3 regions of the Serratia sp. TSA_7 genome follow, and region 1 is predicted to be linked to each of the others. Evidence: predicted binding sites of a transcription regulator. Region 1 holds the regulator's gene; each other region holds the start of a gene.
The links. The regulator PhoB, encoded in region 1, activates phosphate uptake and scavenging genes when phosphate is short. The targets are predictions, from matches to a motif close to CTGTCATAAAACTGNCNNAT.

Region 1 (6,984 bases):
CGGAAAGTTGGCCGTAGATCTCGGTGCCGGTCAGCTCTTCCAGCAGTTCGGCCCGGTCATTGGCATCGGCATTGAGGAAGGCGGCGAACTGCCCCTGGGACAGCATCATCGATTTGGTGAAGCGGCCGAAATCCAGCCCGGTGATCGCGGCGGTCAGATCCAGCTTGTCGCGGACTTTATCCGCCAGGATTTTACCGTCTTCACGCAGCGCCAGTTCCACCTTTGGCGCTTGCAGATTGCCGTCCGGCGCATTTTTGGCGCGGCGTTGGCTCCAGAAGGCGCGGTAGCCGACGCCTTTGACCTCAAATTCGACCTCCGCCAACGATTCGGCGGTGTGGCGCGTCATCAGTTCGTTTTGGCTCGGTGTCACGTTAAGGCGCGGTGTCTGGTGGTACAGCGCCAGGCAGATGGCATCCAGCAGGGTGGTTTTGCCCGCGCCGGTTGGCCCGGTGATGGCGAACAGCCCATTGCTGGCAAAAGGCTCAGCGGTGAAATCGATCTTCCACTCGCCCTGCAATGAATTGAGGTTCTTCAGCCGCAGGCTCAGGATTTTCATTGGGTCGGCTCCTCGTCGTTGTGCCGTACGGCCTCGACCACCTGATGGAACATTTGGCGCATCCGCTGCTGGCGAGGCTCAGTGATTTCCGTCTCCTGCGCCAGCCGCCGCTCGAAGACCTCATCGACGCTCAGTTCGTTGAGCGTTTCCTTGTCCTGCTGTTCGAGGGCCTGGCGGCGCTGTTCTTTACTGCGGCGCAGCAATACCACCTCCACCGGCAGTTGATCCGCCAGCAGTTGAATACGGCGCTGAATGTCGCTGAGGTAATCTTGCGTGGCCACTTCGATATCCAGCCATACCGGCAGTTCACCTTGATAATCGGCGAACTGCCGCAATTGTTGCTCGATCTGCGCCAAATCGCCCTTGATCAGTTGCATTGGCTGGAAGCTGGGGATATCCAGTGCGGTGACCTGTTGCAGGGCGCCTTCGACGAAATCCACCATAAACACGCTCTTGGGTTTGCCCAGCTCATCGAAACTGAGCGGGATAGGCGAACCGCTGTAGCGGATATGCTCGGATTTGGCGACGTTCTGCGCCCGGTGAATATGCCCCAACGCAATGTAGTCGGCCGGCGGAAACGCCTGCGCCGGGAAGGCATCCAGCGTGCCGATGTAAATATCGCGCACCGAATCGGAGGTGGTAACCCCCACGGTGGTCAGGTGGCCGGTGGCGACAATCGGCAAGGTTAGCCCCAGTTCATCGCGGCGTGCGCAGGCCGCTTGGTAGAGCTGTTGATAGTGTTCCGCGATCGCCTCTTGCAACGCCTGCTGCTTTTGCGCGCCCGATTCGCCGGCGCGGCTGGTCGTCAGATCGCGCGGGCGCAGGAACGGGATGGCGCACAACACCGCACCCGGTTGGCCGTCGCGTTGGTTAAGCACCAGGATCTGCTGCCCGATGTCGCTCTGGGCGTTGGCGATCACCGTTGTATTCAGGCAAGAAAGCAATTCACGCGATTCATTCAGGGTTGCCACGGAGTCATGGTTACCTCCCAGCACCACCAGTTGGCAGCCGGTACGCTGCAGCTCCACCACGAAGCGGTTATACAGCTCGCGGGCGTAACTCGGCGGCGACCCGGTGTCGAACAGATCCCCGGCGACGATCAGCGCATCCACCCGTTGCTGTTCGATTTGCTCGATCAGCCAGCGTAAAAAAGCCTGGTGCTCGGCGGCACGGCTTTTGGTGAAAAAGTACTGGCCAAGATGCCAGTCAGAGGTGTGGATCAGGCGCATGACACTCCCGGGGCGATAAACTAATGGGGGGATTATAAAGGGGGCAGACTCTCCTGTCGTGACGCAATGATTATGACAACTGAATGATTTTTCTTTGAAGCTGGAAATAATCGCTATGCTTACTGGCTATAACAGGCTGGTTTTTTCATAAAAGTGTCACAAAACTGACGCATAATGGCGCCCGCAATCAACTGTGATCGCTAACACATTGGCAGGATTGACGATGGCAAGACGCATACTGGTGGTGGAAGACGAAGCGCCGATCCGTGAGATGGTGTGCTTTGTGTTGGAACAGAATGGTTACCAACCGTTGGAAGCCGAGGATTATGACAGCGCCGTGACGCGCCTGTCTGAGCCGTTCCCTGATTTGGTGTTGCTCGACTGGATGTTACCCGGCGGTTCCGGTATCCAGTTTATCAAACACATGAAGCGTGAAGCGCTGACCCGCGATATTCCGGTGATGATGCTGACCGCACGCGGTGAAGAAGAAGACCGGGTGCGCGGCCTGGAAGTGGGTGCGGACGATTACATTACCAAGCCGTTCTCGCCGAAGGAACTGGTGGCGCGCATCAAGGCGGTAATGCGCCGCATTTCACCGATGGCGGTGGAAGAAGTGATTGAAATGCAGGGGCTGAGCCTGGACCCTTCCTCACATCGCGTAATGGCTAATGAGCAGGCGCTGGATATGGGGCCGACCGAGTTCAAACTGCTGCATTTCTTTATGACCCATCCGGAACGTGTTTATAGCCGTGAACAGTTGCTTAATCACGTCTGGGGCACTAACGTTTATGTGGAAGACCGCACCGTTGACGTGCATATCCGCCGGCTCCGCAAGGCGTTAGAGACCACTGGTCATGACAAAATGGTTCAAACCGTTCGGGGCACCGGCTACCGATTCTCAACGCGTTACTGATCGCGTCGCGCTGGAGAATATGCTGTGCTAGAACGCCTTTCCTGGAAGAGGCTGGCCCTGGAGCTGGCTCTTTTCTGTTTACCTGCCTTACTGCTGGGGCTGATTTTCGGCTATCTGCCCTGGCTGCTGCTGGCCGCCGTGCTGGCGGCGCTGGTCTGGAATTTCTACAACCAACTCAAACTTTCCCACTGGCTGTGGGTCGATCGCAGCATGACGCCGCCGCCTGGGCGCTGGAGCTGGGAGCCGCTGTTTTACGGCCTCTACCAGATGCAACAGCGCAACCGTCGACGTCGCCGTGAACTGGCGTTGTTGATCAAACGTTTTCGCAGCGGCGCGGAATCGCTGCCCGATGCGGTGGTGATGACCACCGTCGAAGGCAATATCTTCTGGTGCAACGGGTTGGCGCAGCATCTGCTGGGATTCCGCTGGCCGGAAGACAACGGCCAGCACATCCTTAACCTGTTGCGTTACCCAGAGTTCAGCCACTATCTGCAACAGCAGGAATTCACGCGGCCACTGACGCTGCAACTCAATAACGAGCACTATGTCGAGTTCCGCGTGATGCCCTATTCGGAAGGGCAACTGTTGATGGTGGCGCGCGACGTCACCCAAATGCGCCAGCTTGAAGGCGCGCGCCGCAACTTCTTCGCCAACGTCAGCCATGAGTTGCGTACCCCGCTGACGGTATTGCAGGGCTACCTGGAGATGATGAGCGACGAGGAGCTGGACGGCTCGTTGCGCGGCAAGGCGCTGGGCACCATGCAGGAACAGACCCGGCGTATGGACGGGCTGGTCAAACAGCTGCTGACGCTGTCGCGCATTGAGGCGGCACCTAACGTCGATATGAACGAGCGGGTCGATATTCCGCTGATGCTGCGGGTGTTGCAGCGTGAGGCGCAGTCGCTGAGCGGCGACAACCATGAGATTACCTTCCGGGTGAACGAGCAGCTCAAGGTGTTCGGCAACGATGACCAACTGCGCAGCGCGGTGTCGAATCTGGTGTATAACGCCGTCAATCACACGCCGAAAGGCACCCATATTGAGGTGAGCTGGCAACAGACGCCAAACGGCGCGCAATTCCAGGTCAGCGACAACGGGCCGGGCATCGCCGCCGAACATATCCCGCGCCTGACCGAGCGTTTCTACCGCGTCGATAAAGCCCGTTCACGCCAGACCGGCGGCAGCGGGCTGGGGCTGGCGATCGTCAAGCATGCGCTCAGCCACCACGATGCGCGGTTGGAGATCCTCAGCGAGCAGGGGATCGGCACCCGTTTCATCTTTACCTTGCCTAACCGGTTGATTGTTCCTGCAGCTTTATCAGAGAATGCGGTGAAAAATTAACGCGCGAGAGGCTGGCATGATCCGAATTACCCGATGGTTGTTGCTGTGCCTGGCGCTGCTGGCGAGCCGCGGCGCACTGGCGCAGCCGGACGGTATGCTGTCCGGCAACCTGTCGAGCGTCGGCTCCGATACGCTGGCGAATCTGATGGCGCTGTGGGCGCAGGACTTCAGTCAGCACTACCCTAACGTCAATTTGCAGATCCAGGCCGCCGGTTCTTCAACCGCGCCTACCGCACTGGCGGCGGGCGCAGCGCAGCTTGGGCCAATGAGCAGGCCGATGAAGGCGGCGGAAGTGTCGGCGTTCGAACACCGTTATGGTTATGCGCCGCTGGCCGTGCCGGTAGCGGTGGATGCGCTGGTGGTGCTGGTGCATCAGGACAACCCGTTGCGTGGCCTGAACCTGCAGCAGCTCGACCGCATTTTCTCCGCTACCCGGCGCTGCGGCGAAAGCCGGCCGCTGATGCGTTGGGGCGAATTGGGGTTGACCGGCAGTTGGCAACAGCGCGACCTCCAACGTTTCGGGCGTAACTCCGCCTCCGGCACTTACGGCTATTTCAAACTGCGCGCCCTGTGCGGCGGCGATTTTATGCCGCGGGTCAATGAGCTGCCCGGTTCGGCCTCGGTGGTGCAGGCGGTGGCCGGCTCGCTGAACAGCATTGGCTACGCCAGCATCGGTTTTCGCGCCAGTGGCGTGCGTCTGCTGCCGCTGGCGGAGTCGGGTGAAAACTATGTTGTCCCCAATGATACCAACGTGCGCAACGGCAGCTATCCGCTGTCGCGCTATCTGTATATTTACATCAACAAGGCCCCCAACCAACCGCTGGAGCCGCTGACCGCCGCTTTTCTCGATCGCGTGCTGTCCGATGCCGGGCAAAAGCTGGTTAATCATGACGGTTACCTGCCGCTGCCACCCGATACGCTGCGTAAAACCCGGCTGGCGCTGGGCCTGAAGTAATCCTCCAACGGGCGCCGAGTGGCGCCCAACGTGAATTTCTCTCAACACCAATGAAAATTATTCTATTGCCGCCCGACAAGCGGCGTGACAGGATGCTCCCCAATGGTTTTTTTGGACGTCTGGATGTCCAAAGTGACTCGGCGTAATAGTTCACACTGTCAATCATTGAAGCAAAGAGGCCCGATCCTTTGCCTGTCACCGGGAGTCATAAATATGTGCGATTGCAACCACGCCTTTCACGCTGACGTTGTCGGCAGCCTGTTGCGCCCTGCGGCGCTGAAAACCGCTCGCCAGCAGTTCCAGCAAGGCGAAATCGATGCCGCCCGGTTGCGCGCGGTTGAAGACGAGCAGATCCGTTTGGCGGTGGCAAAACAGAAAGACCTCGGTTTGGCGGTGGTGACGGACGGCGAATTCCGCCGTGCGTGGTGGCACTTTGACTTCCTGGAAGGACTGGACGGCGTGGAAGGTTATGATGCGGAGCAGGGGATCCAGTTCAACGGCGTGCAAACCCGCGCACGCAGCATCAAGGTGGTCGGTAAAGTGGGCTTTAACCCCCAGCACCCGATGCTGGCGGATTTTCGTTTCCTGAAGGCGACGGCCGGCGATGCGGTGCCGAAAATGACCATTCCCAGCCCGAGCGTGCTGCACTTTCGCGGCGGGCGCAAGGCCATCGACAGCCAGGTTTACCCGGATCTGAATGTCTATTTTGACGATCTGGCGCAGACCTACCGCGATGCGATCAAGGCGTTTTATGATGCAGGCTGCCGCTATCTGCAACTGGATGACACCGTCTGGGCTTATCTGTGCTCGGACGATCAACGACGGCAGATCCGCGAGCGCGGTGAGGATCCGGATCGTCTGGCCAAGATCTACGCCGACGTGCTGAATGCGGTGATCGCCGGCAAACCGGACGATCTGACCATCGGCTTGCACGTGTGTCGCGGTAATTTCCGCTCTACCTGGATCTCCGAAGGCGGTTACGAGCCGGTGGCGGAAATCCTGTTCGGCCAGGTGAATATCGACGCTTTCTTCCTGGAATACGACAACGAGCGCTCCGGGGGCTTTGAGCCGCTGCGTTTTATCAAACCCGGTAAACAGCAGGTGGTGCTCGGCCTGATCACCACCAAAAACGGCGAGCTGGAGAACCCGGAGCAGGTGAAACAGCGTCTCGAGGAGGCCGCGCAGTTTGTCGATCGCCGCCAGTTGTGCCTCAGCACCCAGTGCGGGTTTGCCTCGACCGAAGAGGGCAATAGCCTGAGCGAACAGCAGCAGTGGAATAAGCTGCAAAGCGTGGTGAATATTGCCCGAGAGGTTTGGTAAGCGCGCAGATCCCGTTCAGACCACGCGAAAACCGATCGTTTATTGGCGTTTTCGCGCGGTCTCAAGCCGGATGTTTCACGGTTTGTGAATGGGACGCTCAAAAATGATACAAATCATGTAGTGTATATTTATTGATAGCCAATATGATCGACTGGTGACAAAAGATTATCTGGTCGATAGCTCTGGTTTTTGTCACGCGACTTGCCTTTCAACGCTATAAACGTTTAACTTACCCCCCGTTGTCGGACTAAACCTCCATTTATAACTCCTAAAACTCTGTCCATCATCATGAGTGGTCAATTTCGAATAAGGACAAAACGCCGGACGTTACGCGTTTTCTGCTCTTGTTGGTCTCACGATGAAAGGGCAAGCCGGCAACCGGGTGGGGGCATTACGCCACCACGATATCGGGTACTTTTTTTCATTTGAACAGGCAACACGACATCGTATGAGTCATCGTTTAACGTCAAAAGATATTATTGCGCTGGGTTTTATGACCTTTGCCTTATTTGTCGGTGCCGGGAACATCATTTTCCCGCCGATGGTCGGTTTACAATCCGGTGAGCACGTCTGGACCGCAGCAATCGGCTTCCTGATTACCGCAGTCGGTTTGCCGGTGATAACCGTTATCGCTCTGGCACGCGTTGGCGGCGGTATTGACGCCCTTAGC
Region 2 (6,984 bases), on a different contig from region 1:
GGCCAGCGGGGTATCGTCGTAAGAGATCACTTTTGCCGTTGGGTAATGTTCACGCAGGGTGATTTCCTGCACTGTCCCTTTATCTGCACCAATGCGCAGCTTTTTAATGTCTTCCGGGGTTTTCAGCACGCCTTTACGGGCAATAAATTTCTGGCCGGTAGCGAAATACGGCACGCTGAAATTCACTTCCTTGGCGCGCTCGTCGGTAATGGTGAAGTTGGCGGCGATCAAATCGACCTTCTTGGATACCAGCAAGGGAATGCGGTTAGCCGGGTTGGTGGCGCGCAGCTCAACTTTTACGCCCAGCGCCTTGCCGATCGCGTCTGCGACATCAACGTCATAACCGACCAACTTTTTGCTTTGCGGATCGATATAGCCGAACGGCGGGTTGCTGTCGAACACCGCGATACGCACTACGCCGGCTTTCTTGATGTCGTCGAGTTTATCCGCATGTGCGGCGCCGGTGGCGAGGCTGGTCAGGCTGGCTAACAGAGTTAAGGCCAAAGCGCGGTGTTTCATGAAAAGCTCCTAAGTGGTTGATGTCCTGCTGGCTGCTAAGCTAGCAAGAGCCACATAGGTCAGGAAATAATATAAAAAGCTATATTTATAACCTTTTTATCTTTGAGGGTTTTAAACAGCATAAAGGCGCAGTTTTCTGCGCCTTCCGGGGAGTAACTCGCGGGGAAAATTACTCTTTTTTTTCTACTTTGCCGTCGGCAGACAGCAGTTTTTCCAGCGCATCGCCGCCAATATGACGGAAATCCTGACCTTTCACGAAGTAGAAAATAAATTCGCAGATGTTCTGGCAACGGTCGCCGATACGCTCGATCGAACGGGCGCAGAACAGCGCAGTCAGCACGCTTGGAATAGTGCGGGTGTCTTCCATCATATAGGTCATCAACTGACGGACGATGCCCTCATACTCCTGATCGACCTTCTTGTCTTCGCGGTAAATCCGGATAGCTTCATCCAGATCCATACGCGCAAAGGCGTCCAGCACGTCATGCAGCATCTGCACGGTATGGCGGCCAAGCGACTCCAGGCTGACCAGCAACGGCTGATGCTGGTGCGAGAATTTCTCGAGCGCGGTGCGACAAATTTTATCCGCCACGTCGCCGATACGTTCCAGCTCGGAGATGGTCTTGATGATCGCCATCACCAGACGCAGATCGCTGGCGGTCGGCTGGCGCTTGGCAATGATGCGCACGCAGGCCTCGTCGATCGCCACTTCCATCATATTGACCTTGGCGTCACCTTCGATAACGCGTTTGGCCAGTTCACCGTCCTGATTATGCATCGCGGTGATAGCGTCGGTCAGTTGCTGTTCCACCAGCCCGCCCATGGTCAACACCTGGGTACGGATGTGCTCAAGTTCTGCGTTGAACTGGCCGGAAATGTGTTTATTTAAATTCAGGTTGTCCATTTGGGTTCCCGTAATCAACCGTAGCGGCCGGTGATGTAGTCTTCGGTCTGTTTTTTCTGTGGCGCGGTGAACAGGTTATCAGTATCACTGAACTCGATCAGTTCGCCCAGATACATAAATGCCGTGGAGTCAGAGCAACGCGCGGCCTGCTGCATGTTGTGGGTCACAATCACCACGGTGTAGTCAGACTTCAGTTCGCTGATCAGCTCTTCGATTTTGCCGGTGGAGATCGGATCCAGCGCCGAGCAGGGCTCGTCCAGTAATAAAACGTCCGGGCGAATGGCGATGCCGCGTGCGATGCACAGGCGCTGTTGCTGGCCGCCGGACAGGCTGTAACCGCTCTGGTGCAGCTTGTCCTTGGTCTCGTTCCACAATGCCGCCTTGGTCAGCGCCCACTGGACGCGCTCGTCCATGTCGGCACGCGACAGCTTTTCAAACAGGCGCACGCCGAAGGCGATATTGTCGTAAATCGACATCGGGAACGGCGTCGGTTTCTGGAACACCATGCCGACTTTAGCGCGCAGCAGGGCGATATCCGAGTTGTCGGTCAGAATGTTCTGCCCATCCAGCAGGATACCGCCTTCAGCACGCTGCTCGGGGTACAGCTGGTACATCTTGTTGAAAGTACGCAGCAGAGTGGATTTGCCGCAGCCGGACGGGCCGATAAACGCGGTGACCTTGTTCTTGGCAATATCCAGCGTGATGTTTTTCAGCGCATGGAATTTGCCATAGTAGAAGTTCAGATCGCGTACCTGAATTTTGCTGCTGGAAGCGTCAGTAACCATACTCATCAAGACTTCTCTCTTTTCATCAGCGCCGCCACGGCAGCGCTCAAAATTTTATGAATGCTTCTGCTTGGCGAAAACCACACGCGCCAGGATATTCAGTAACAGTACACACAGGGTAATCAACAGCACCCCGGCCCAGGCCAACTGTTGCCATTCGGCGAACGGGCTCATGGCGAATTTGAAAATGGTGACCGGCAGGTTGGCGATCGGCTGCATCAGGTCGGTGCTCCAGAACTGATTCGACAGCGAGGTAAACAGCAACGGTGCGGTTTCCCCGGCGATACGCGCAATGGCCAGCAACACGCCGGTGATAATGCCGGAGACCGAGGCTTTCAGCGTGATGGCAGAAATCATGCGCCATTTCGGCGTACCCAGCGCGTAAGCCGCCTCACGCAGCGTATCCGGCACCAGCTTCAACATGTTTTCAGTGGTACGGATAACAATCGGTACCTGCAACAAAGCCAGCGCGATGATCCCGGCCCAGCCGGAGAAGTGTTCCATCTTCGCCACCACAATGGTGTAGACGAACAGGCCCACGACTATCGACGGCGCCGACAGCAAAATATCGTTAATAAAGCGGATGACTTCCGCCAACCAGGATTTACGGCCGTATTCCGCCAGGTAAATGCCGGCCATGATGCCCAGCGGCGTACCGAACACGGTGGCCCACAGGATCAACAAGCCGCTACCGGCGATGGCGTTCGCCAGGCCACCGCCTGCGGTGTTCGGCGGCGGCGTCATTTCGGTGAACAACGCCAGCGACATACCGTCGATGCCTTTGGTCACGGTGGAGAACAGGATCCACACCAGCCAGAACAGGCCGAATACCATGGTCGCCATCGACAAGAACAGCGCCAGTCGGTTTTTCTGGCGGCGCCAGGCCTGCATTTTGCGGCGGCTTTCTAACAGCGCCACGTCGTTTTGCATTTCCATAGTCGCCACGTTAGCGCCCCTCTTTCTTGGCCAGACGCATGATCATCAACTTCGACAGCGCCAGGACGATAAAGGTGATAACAAACAGAATCAGGCCCAGCTCCATCAACGCTGCGGTGTGCACGCCCGATTCCGCTTCGGCGAATTCGTTGGCCAGCGCAGAGGTAATACTGTTACCCGGCATATACAGTGAAGCGCTGTCGAGCTGGTAGGTGTTACCGATGATGAAGGTCACCGCCATGGTTTCCCCCAGCGCGCGGCCCAATCCCAGCATCACGCCGCCAATCACGCCATTCTTGGTAAACGGCAGCACGATACGCCACATCACCTCCCAGGTGGTGCAGCCGATGCCATAGGCGGACTCTTTCATCATCACCGGGGTCTGTTCGAACACGTCTCGCATGACGGCGGCGATATAAGGAATAATCATGATCGCCAGGATCACCCCGGCTGCCAGAATACCGATACCGAACGCCGGGCCGGAGAACAGCTCGCCGACAATAGGAATGCCGGACAGCACGTCGCCAACCGGAGTCTGGAAATATTCGGCAAACAGCGGCGCAAACACGAACAAGCCCCACATGCCGTAAACGATACTCGGGATTGCCGCCAGCAACTCAATAGCGATGCCCAGTGGGCGTCTCAGCCAGTTTGGCGCCAGCTCGGTCAGGAACAGCGCGATACCGAAGCTCACGGGTACGGCAATAATCAGGGCAATCAACGACGTGACGACGGTACCGTAAATAGGAACCAGCGCACCGAACTGCTCGGCAGGCGCGTCCCATTCTTTGGTCCACAAGAAGGCGAAGCCGAATTTCTGCATGCTCGGCCAGGAGGCGAAAATCAGCGAAACAATAATGCCGCCCAGCAACAATAGGGTAATCAGCGCCGCCAGTTTGACCAGCGCGCTGAAGATGACATCACCATTTTTACTCGGTGCTTTGATGGTCGGCTTATACTCAGCCATAGATCACTCTCTGTTTTAACCCTGGCGAGCTCAATGGGTGAGCCCTGCAAAATAGGCTGGAGCGCGGTGAACCCGCGCCCCTGCGTTCTTTAGTACAGTGCTTTACCGGAACTGTCTTTTACGTTGGTTTTCCATGCTGCACGCACCTGCTCAACCACTTCGTTAGGCAGAGAGGCGTAATCCAGATCGTTGGCCTGCTTGGCACCGGTTTTGTACGCCCAGTCAAAGAACTTCAGCACTTCTGCGCCCTGAGCCGGGTTTTTCTGCTCTTTGTGCACCAGGATGAAGGTGGTGGAGGTGATTGGCCATGCGCCATCGCCTTTCTGGTTAGTCAGGTCCTGAGCGAAAGTTTTGCTCCAGTCCACGCCTTTAGCGGCGGCGCTGAAGCTCTCTTCGGTTGGGCTGACCGGCTTGCCGTCGGCAGAAATCAGCTTGGTGTAAGCCAGGTTGTTTTGCTTGGCGTAAGCGTACTCAACGTAGCCGATAGAGCCTGGCAGACGCTGTACGAACGCGGCGATGCCGTCGTTGCCTTTACCGCCCAGACCGGTTGGCCAGTTAACGGTAGAGCCTGCGCCGATTTTCTCTTTCCACTGCGCGTTGGCTTTAGACAGGTAGCTGGTGAACACGAAAGAGGTGCCTGAACCGTCAGCGCGGCGTACCACGGCGATATTCTGATCCGGCAGCTTGACGCCCGGGTTCAGCTTGGTGATTGCCGGGTCATTCCATTTCTTCACGTTGCCCAGGTAGATGTCACCCAGCGTTTTACCGTCCAGGGTCAATTCACCGGATTTGATGCCCGGGATGTTTACGGCCAGCACTACGCCGCCGATCACGGTAGGGAATTGGAACAGGCCATCGGCCGCCAGTTTGTCGTCAGACAACGGGGCATCAGAAGCACCAAAGTCAACGGTGTTGGCGATGATTTGCTTCACGCCGCCAGAGGAACCGATCCCCTGATAGTTAACCTTGTTGCCGGTTTCTTTCTGATAAGAATCTGCCCACTTGGCATACACCGGAGCGGGGAATGTCGCACCTGCACCGGTCAGGCTGGCAGCAGCGAACGCGGACACGGCGGTCAGGGAGAAAGTCGCTGCCACAATACTGGCGACGGTGGTACGCATCAGTTTCATAATCCCTCCTAATGGGATATTCAAAAATCGACTTCAAGTCGTTTTCATCAGAGTAAGTATTGCTGCAGGAGGGAAAATAGGACAGTTTGGTGACAGTAAAATGTACGAAATATGACAGTTATATTACAAGACACCAAGCGTGCAATTAACATATTGATTAGGCTATTATTTAACCTGAAACATTCTGTTATACCTTGCTCAGGAAAAGGGACTTCATATGAAAAAAATACTTATATTGTCAACGGTTAGCCTTGGTTTGCTGGCTATGGCCAACGCCACGGCGGCGGATGGACTACAGCGCAGCAAGCAATCGAGCGGCAGTACCGATAACATCCTTCTTTGGAGCCATTACGACCAAGGCTACGTCATTTCCAATTATGAGCTTGGAGATTTAGACGGCTTCAAAGAACAATTAAGGCTTCAGGAACAGGCCATCAAGAAACTGCAAGACAAGCTGAGCAATATGGAAAACGAGAACCGAAATCAAAACAGCGAGATCGACAATCTGAAACGTAAGTTACAAGGGCAAGACAATGCCCAAAGCGAAATCAGCGATCTGAAACGCTCGGTACAAGACCTGAATAACAAAATTAAATGATAAAAAAGCCGGCGCTCAGGCCGGCTTTTCAAACATAACAGCAGCTGATTACTCTACCGTGACGGACTTCGCCAGGTTACGCGGCTGGTCAACGTCGGTGCCTTTGATCAGCGCCACGTGATAGGACAGCAGCTGCAACGGCACGGTGTAGAAGATGGGCGCCACGATTTCTTCCACGTGCGGCAATGGAATGATGGTCATTCCTTCGCTGCTGACGAAACCGGCGTCCTGATCGGCGAACACGTACAGCTGGCCGCCGCGCGCGCGCACTTCTTCGATGTTGGACTTCAGTTTTTCCAGCAGTTCGTTGTTCGGCGCCACCACGATGACCGGCATATCGGCGTCGATCAACGCCAGCGGGCCATGTTTCAGCTCACCCGCCGCATAGGCTTCCGCATGAATGTAAGAGATCTCTTTCAGCTTCAGCGCACCTTCCATGGCGATCGGGTACTGATCGCCACGGCCAAGGAACAGCGCGTGATGCTTGTCGGAGAAACCTTCCGCCAGCGCTTCAATGTTTTTGTCCAGCGACAGCATCTGTTCGATGCGCGCTGGCAATGCCTGCAGAGCGTGCACGATTTCATGCTCAACGCTTTCCGCCATGCCTTTCAAACGACCCAAACGCGCCACCAGCATCAGCAATACCGCAAGCTGGGTGGTGAAGGCTTTGGTAGAAGCTACGCCGATTTCAGTACCGGCTTTGGTCATCAGCGCCAAATCGGACTCACGCACCAGCGAAGAACCGGCCACGTTACACACCGCCAGGGAACCGAGGTAACCCAGCTCTTTAGACAGACGCAACGCCGCCAGGGTATCGGCGGTTTCACCGGACTGCGACAGCGTGATGATCAGGCTGCCCGGGCGCACGGCAGATTTGCGGTAGCGGAATTCCGAGGCGATTTCGACGTCGCACGGCACGCCGGCCAGCGCTTCGAACCAATAACGCGCCACCATACCGGAGTGGTAGGAGGTGCCGCAGGCGATGATTTGCACGTGCTGCACGTTAGCCAGCAATTCATCGGCGCGCGGACCCAGTTCGCTCAGGTTGATTTGGCCATGGCTGAAACGCCCTTCCAGGGTGTTTTTCAGCGCCAGCGGCTGTTCGTAGATCTCTTTTTGCATGTAGTGACGGTAAGCGCCTTTGT
Region 3 (6,984 bases), on a different contig from region 1:
CATCATCATCAGCGCGCGCTCCAGCGAGGTACACCGCGTGCTGGGGCTGGAGCTGGGTGCCGACGATTACCTGGCCAAACCCTTTTCGATGCTGGAACTGGTGGCGCGGGTCAAAGCGCTGTTCCGCCGCCAGGAGGCGATGAGCCGCAACCTGCGTATGGACGCCGGCACGCTGAGCTTTGACGGCTTGACCATAGACCCCATAGCCCGCGAAGTGCAGCTGAATCGGCAACCGATCGATCTGACGCCGCGCGAGTTTGACCTGCTGTATTTCTTCGCTCGCCATCCGGGCAAGGTGTTCTCCCGCCTTAGCCTGTTGAACCAGGTGTGGGGCTATCAGCACGAGGGGTATGAACACACGGTGAATACCCATATCAACCGGCTGCGCATCAAGATAGAAAGCAACCCGGCGGAACCCCTGCGCATCCTCACGGTGTGGGGGATGGGCTATAAATTCGCGGCGCCGCCGCAAGAGTAAAACATGAAAAATCTTACCTTAACGCAACGCCTGACGCTGATCTTCGCCCTGCTGCTGCTGCTCTGCTGTGCCTTCTCCGGCTGGTTGCAGGTGCGTAGCAACACCCAGTACAGCCAGGCGACCATTCAACGGCTGTCCGGTAATCTGGCGCAACACATCGCCGCCAGCAACCCGCTGCTGGGCCAGGACGGTTTGAACCCGCAATCAGTACATACCCTGTTCGATCAACTGATGGCGGTGAACCCCAGCGTCGAGGTTTATCTGCTCGACATACAGGGCAATATTATCGGCAATGCCGCGCCGGCCGGCCGCCTGAAACGACAAAAGGTCGATCTGTCGCCGCTGCAGGCGCTGCTCGACGGCGCGAGGATGCCGGTGTACGGCGACGATCCGCGCAGCCCCGACGGGAAGAAGGTATTCAGCGTCGCGCCGCTGAAGGTCAACGGCCAGATTGAAGGCTATCTGTATGTGGTGTTGCTCGGCGAAGATTATACCGCGCTGGCCAGCAACGCTCAGTTCAGCTCGGCGGTTAAAATGGCGCTGTGGTCGATGGGACTGGTGGTAGTGTTCGGCCTGCTGGCCGGCGGCTTCGCCTTCCGCTGGGTGACGCGACCTATCCGCCAGTTGACCCGGCAAGTGAGCGTGCTGGATAACGGCGGCATCGCCGCGGTGCAGGCCTATGCGGCGCAACCGGTTCCCAGCCTCGGGCGCGATGAGGTTAGTCAGTTGCAGTTGGCGTTTCACAGCATGGCGCAGCGCGTTGCCGAACAGTGGCAATCGCTGTCGCAGCAGGACCAGCAGCGGCGCGAGTTTATCGCCAATATTTCGCACGATCTGCGCACCCCGCTCACCTCGCTGCACGGCTACCTGGAAACGCTGTCGGTAAAATCGGCCAGCCTGAGCGAAAACGATCGCAGACGCTACCTGGAGACCGCGCTGGCGCAAAGCCGCAAGGTGGGCAAACTGGCGCAAGAACTGTTCGAACTGGCGCGGCTGGAGTACGGCGTGGTGAAGCCGCAAAAAGAGCCGTTCTCGCTCGGCGAGCTGGTGCAGGACGTATTCCAGAAGTTCGAGCTGGCGGCCGAGGCGCGGCATCAGCGGTTACGCGCCGATATCGCCCCGGGCATGCCGCTGGTGTTTGCCGATCTGAGCATGATCGAGCGGGTGCTGACCAACCTGCTGGACAACGCCATTCGCCATACGCCGCAGGGCGGTGAAATCGGCGTACGGCTGTGGCAGCAGGAAGACAAGATACTGGTGCAGGTCAACGACAGCGGCCCCGGCATTCCGCAGGCGCTGCGCGCCGACCTGTTTGTGCGGCCGTCTATCCTGCACGGCGCGCGCCGCCATGCCGGCGGGCTGGGCCTGATGATCGTACGGCGCATTTTGCAACTGCACGGCAGCGACATTCAACTGGTCGAGCAAGCGCAAAAAGGGGCCTGCTTCCGCTTCGCCATTCCGCCGCGCTGATCGATGCAGCCGGGATCCAATGCGCCGCATTCAGCGCAGTATTAATCGGCCTGAGGAAATATCAGGCTAAAGGTGATGCGCGCCGAGGGTTCACCGGCGATGCACTCGGCACGAACCTCGCCGCCGTGCAGCGTCATGATGGCGCGCACGATCGATAACCCCAGGCCGCTGGCATGGCTGCCGGCGCTGCGGGCTGCATCGGCACGGTAAAAACGGTCGAACAGCTTGTCCAGGTGCGCCGGTGAAATGGGCCGCCCTTGATTGACCACCTGGATCACTACCCTTCCCTTCGGCTGACTGAGCGCCTGCAACCGTATCTGGCTGTTTTCGTCGGCATAACGCACCGCATTGGCGACCAGATTACTCAACGCACGCTGAAACAGCATCGCATCCGCCATCAGTTGCCCCTCGCCCCGGCAAACTAAAGTGATGCCCCGCTCTTCCGCCAGGCCTTCGAAATAGTCCGCCACCCGCTGAAGCTCCTGCGCTATATCCATTCGGCTACAGTTCAGCACCGCCTGCGCTTCCCCGGCGCGCGCCAGGAACAGAATATTTTCCACCATGCGCGAAATGCGCTCCAGTTCGTCCATATTGTTCGACAACAGGGTTTCATACTCTTCCACGCTGCGCGGCTGATACAACGCCACCTGGCAATGGCCCATCAACGCGCCCACCGGGGTGCGGATTTCATGCGCCAGATCGGCGGAGAACTGCGTCAGGCGTTGATAGCCTTCATTCAGCCGATCGAGCATGGCGTTAAACGAACGGGTCAGTTGTCGCAGCTCCTTCGGTGCCCCCTGCTCACTCAGCCGAGTCGACAGCGTATTCGGCGTGATCACCGCCGCCTGTGCCGCCATGCGCCACAGCGGCTGTAACCCACGGCGCATCACCCAATAGCCCAGCAGCGCGATCAGTAAAAACGCCACAGCCACCGCAGCGACGATCCGCCACAGATAGCGCGCCAGCATCTTCTGTTCATTGACCATCACGTGAGCCGCAGAGATCTGCAGCAGGTTGCCGTCATCCAGTCTCACCAGCGCCGATGCGACACGCAGCGGCACGCCCTGCGCCGTTTCCCCACTGCTCACCGCACTCAGAAGCTGAGGCGCGTCGACCGGCGTTGGCGTTATGGGCGGCAGCGTCAACCTGGCCGGATTAACGTTGATTAAGGGTTTTTGCCCCGGTTGCTGAAAAATCAAAACGTCCTGTTCATTGCCCAGCATGTTTTCAAACAGGCCGGTGTTGGCCACCAACCGGTCGAGCGGAAAGCGCTGGCTCAGCAAATGGCGAAAATACTCCACCCGGCCGGTAACCTGAAAATCGCTGCGGGTGGTCATCTCCTGACGCATCGCGCCATACAGATACCAGCCTGCGCCGCTGACCACCAGCGCCGCCACCAGCGCAAACAGCATGGCGCTGCGTAACGTCAGCGACAGGCTGTGCCAGCGTTGGGCCAGCACGTTCATGAGCGCGGCTCGCAGACATAACCGATGCCGCGCACGGTATGAATCAGCTTGATAGCGAACGGCCGGTCAATCTTGGCGCGCAGGCGTTTGATCGCCACATCCACCACGTTGGTGTCGCTGTCAAAATTCATGTCCCAAACCTGCGAGGCGATCAAGGTGCGCGACAGCACCTCTCCTTCGCGCCGCACCAACAGGTGCAACAGCATAAACTCCTTATTGGTCAGCGGGATCACCACATCCTGCCGTACCGCCTTGCGGCGCAATACGTCGAGTTGCAGATCGGCAAGGCTGTAGTGATCGGCTTCACGCACCGTACCGCGCCGCAGCAGCGTGCGGATACGCAACACCAGTTCAGTGAAGGAAAAGGGTTTGATCAAATAATCTTCGGCCCCCAGCTCCAGGCCATGAATGCGATCCTGCACCCCGTCACGCGCAGTCAGAAACAGGATCGGCACATCGCTTTTCTTGCGCAGCACTTCCACTATCTGCCAGCCGTCCAGCCCCGGCAGCATCACGTCGAGCACGATGGCGTCGTAACCGTGCTCCAGCGCCCGGAACAGCCCGTCAGTGCCGTTACGCGCCAGATCGACGCTGTATCCCGCCTCTCCCAGCCCTTTTTTCAGGTAATCACCCGTGCTGATGTCGTCTTCAATCACCAATATCCGCATTGTCGCCACCTCGTTGCATCTGCGGAAATACTAGCAGTTTCGGCTGACATTCTTGATGACATTAATGTCATCAAACGGACATGGTGCTGTCCCTGTTGTTCGACCATGCTTAACCGGCAACCCATACAAAGGAGAAGATTATGATTACCCGTCATCGTTTTGCCGGTTTACTGCTGTCCACCCTGATGCTGTGCAGCGGCATTGCCGCCGCCGCCCCGGCACCGGGAAAAGTCATTGCTCCACTGCGTGGCACCATCGATCAAGTCAGCGACAGCAGCCTGCAGCTCACCGACCGTAAAGGGGAAAAGGTCAGCGTAAAAATCAACGATCAAACCAAGGTACTGAGCGTATCCAAGGGCACGCTGGACGATATCAAGCCGGACAGCTTTATCGGCACCGCCGCCGTACCGCAAGCGGATGGCACCTTGAAAGCGCTGGAAGTGCACGTGTTCGCCGCCAGCCTGCGCGGCACCGGCGAGGGCCACTCGGCCTGGGAATCTGCCGACGGTAAGGTAGACACCATGACCAACGGTACCGTCGGCAAGCTGGTGAAATCCAACGGCCGCACTCTGACCGTGACCTACGGTAACCAGCAGAAAACCGTCACCGTGCCGGAAGACGTGCCGATCGTCACCCTGGATCCCGGCGATCGCAGCCTGTTGAAACCGGGCGCGCACATTGTGCTGTTCTCCGCCACTGACGAGAAAGGCGAACGCGTCGCCACCCGCATCTCCGCCGGCAAAGACGGCACCGTTCCGCCAATGTGACCCAGGAAAAAACGATGAAAACCAACGCGCCGCGGCCGGTGCATCGCTGGCCGGTCCGGATCACCCATTGGGTTAACCTGTTCGCCATGGTTTGCATGTTCATGAGCGGCTGGGAAATCTACAACGCCTCACCGCTGTTCGGCTTCCGCTTTCCGCCACAGATGACGCTCGGCGGCTGGCTGGGCGGCGCGATTGGCTGGCATCTGGCGGTAATGTGGCTGCTGGCGCTTAACGCGTTGTGCTACCTGTTGTGGAGCCTGTTCAGCGGCCATTTCCGGCGCGATCTGCTGCCGCTCAGCGCCAAGGCGCTGCGGCGCGAAATCGGGCAGGCGCTAACGCTGCGGCTGCAACATCACCATGGCCGCTATAACGCCATTCAGAAACTGATGTACCTGGGCGTGCTGGCGCTGGGGCTGCTGCTGGTGCTCTCCGGACTGGCCATCTGGAAACCCGTGCAGTTGCAAGGCTTGGTGAGCCTGTTTGGCGGGTTTGACACCGCGCGCTACGTGCATTTTTTCGCCATGTCCGCCATTGGGTTATTTGTGGTGATTCACCTGCTAATGGTGATTATCGTGCCGCGCACGCTATGGGCAATGATTACGGGTGGCAAACATGAATGATAAACGACGGCGCCCTTCGACACCGGCGTTGGAACCGGACCAGAAAAAACAGCTGGTCAATCTGCAACGCCGCCTGATGCTGCGCTCCGGCCTGACGCTGGGCGGCATCGCCATGCTGACCGGCTGCAACATGCAAGACGGCGATCAGGTGGATAAAGTGCTGTGGGCCATGTCGCGCTGGAACGATCGGGTACAGGCCTGGCTGTTCAGCGGCCAGCGGCTGGCGCAAACCTATCGGCCGGATCAGATTACCCACCCCTTCCCGTTCAACGCGTTTTACCCCGAGTACAACGTACCGGAGGTGGATCTCGCCAGCTATCGGCTGGAAATTTCCGGCAAGGTGGAGAAAACCGCCCCCTGGACGCTGGAACAGCTGCAACGCCTGCCGCAGCAAAGCCAGATAACCCGGCTGATCTGCATCGAGGGCTGGAGCGCCATCGGGCAATGGGGCGGCGTACCGCTGCGCAGCTTCCTGCAGCATGTCGGGGCGGATCTGAATGCCCGCTACGTCGGTTTTAAATGCGCGGATCGTTATTACTCCAGCATAGATATGGCCACCGCACTGCACCCGCAGACCCTCCTGGCGCTGGATTTCGGCGGTAAGGCATTGCCGGCGGACTACGGCTATCCGCTGCGGCTGCGAGTGCCAACCAAACTGGGCTTCAAGAACGCCAAGCATATCGCCGCCATTTTTGTCAGCGATACCAATCCCGGCGGCTACTGGGAAGATCAAGGCTATAACTGGTTTAGCGGAATCTAGTTTTCTGCGCAGTACTGCGCAGAACCCACGCTACCGGCTGGAAAAGAGCGTTAACCTCCGTCAGGGGGTTTTTCTGTTTAAACCTCATTTTCTGATATCCACCTGTAAAATCATTTCTGCCCCCCGCTGCTGCCCTGTACCATGAAGAAATTGCCGGATTACGGAGCTGGAACATGCCTAAATTTGCTGCCAATTTATCGACGATGTTTAACGAGCTGCCGTTTCTGGAGCGGTTCGAGGCCGCCGCCGCCGCAGGGTTCAAGGCGGTGGAGTTTCTGTTCCCCTATGAATATCCAGCCGAACTGCTGGCGGAACAGCTGCGGCGTCATGATCTGCAACAGGTGCTGTTCAATACCCCTCCGGGCAATGTTGTAGCCGGTGAATGGGGGTTGGCCGCCGTCCCCGGCCGCGAACAGGATGCGCGCGCCGATATCGAATGCGCGTTGGCCTACGCCATCGCCCTGAATTGCCCCTGCGTGCACGTGATGGCCGGTTTGGTCCCGCAGGGAGCCGACTGGCAGCGCTATCGCGAGAGCTTTATCGGCAATATCCGCTATGCCGCAGAGGCCTTCGCCGCACACGGCATCAAGGTTTTGATCGAAGCCCTCAGCCCACAGGTGAAACCCCACTATCTGTTCTCCAGCCAACACCAGGCCGCGCAATTGGTCGAGGCTATCGATCGCCCGAACGTTTTCATGCAGTTTGATTTTTTCCATGCTCAGTTGGTTGATGGCAATATCAGCGGCCTGATGACC

Region 2: a site for PhoB is predicted at 5,318-5,337, ahead of pstS (phosphate ABC transporter substrate-binding protein PstS). Genes of this name have one in related genera too.
Region 3: a site for PhoB is predicted at 4,147-4,166, ahead of ACUTQW_RS02210 (heavy metal response regulator transcription factor). Genes of this name have one in related genera too.

What each region holds. Positions count from the first base shown of each region.
Region 1 is NZ_JBQZFU010000006.1:102,403-109,386, reverse strand. Features, by position in the region: gene sbcC (exonuclease subunit SbcC) at 1-556, opposite strand, end outside; gene sbcD (exonuclease subunit SbcD) at 553-1,785, opposite strand; gene phoB (phosphate response regulator transcription factor PhoB) at 2,009-2,698, shown strand; gene phoR (phosphate regulon sensor histidine kinase PhoR) at 2,723-4,039, shown strand; gene ACUTQW_RS18520 (PstS family phosphate ABC transporter substrate-binding protein) at 4,056-4,994, shown strand; gene ACUTQW_RS18515 (cobalamin-independent methionine synthase II family protein) at 5,208-6,314, shown strand; gene brnQ (branched-chain amino acid transport system II carrier protein) at 6,763-6,984, shown strand, end outside.
Region 2 is NZ_JBQZFU010000005.1:271,940-278,923, forward strand. Features, by position in the region: gene ACUTQW_RS17840 (ABC transporter substrate-binding protein) at 1-519, opposite strand, end outside; gene phoU (phosphate signaling complex protein PhoU) at 689-1,423, opposite strand; gene pstB (phosphate ABC transporter ATP-binding protein PstB) at 1,438-2,208, opposite strand; gene pstA (phosphate ABC transporter permease PstA) at 2,263-3,153, opposite strand; gene pstC (phosphate ABC transporter permease PstC) at 3,155-4,111, opposite strand; gene pstS (phosphate ABC transporter substrate-binding protein PstS) at 4,201-5,241, opposite strand; gene ACUTQW_RS17870 (hypothetical protein) at 5,459-5,839, shown strand; gene glmS (glutamine--fructose-6-phosphate transaminase (isomerizing)) at 5,888-6,984, opposite strand, start outside.
Region 3 is NZ_JBQZFU010000001.1:458,743-465,726, forward strand. Features, by position in the region: gene ACUTQW_RS02195 (response regulator transcription factor) at 1-478, shown strand, start outside; gene ACUTQW_RS02200 (HAMP domain-containing sensor histidine kinase) at 482-1,948, shown strand; gene ACUTQW_RS02205 (heavy metal sensor histidine kinase) at 1,990-3,414, opposite strand; gene ACUTQW_RS02210 (heavy metal response regulator transcription factor) at 3,411-4,082, opposite strand; gene ACUTQW_RS02215 (hypothetical protein) at 4,223-4,849, shown strand; gene ACUTQW_RS02220 (cytochrome b/b6 domain-containing protein) at 4,864-5,469, shown strand; gene ACUTQW_RS02225 (molybdopterin-dependent oxidoreductase) at 5,462-6,229, shown strand; gene ACUTQW_RS02230 (HPr family phosphocarrier protein) at 6,403-6,984, shown strand, end outside.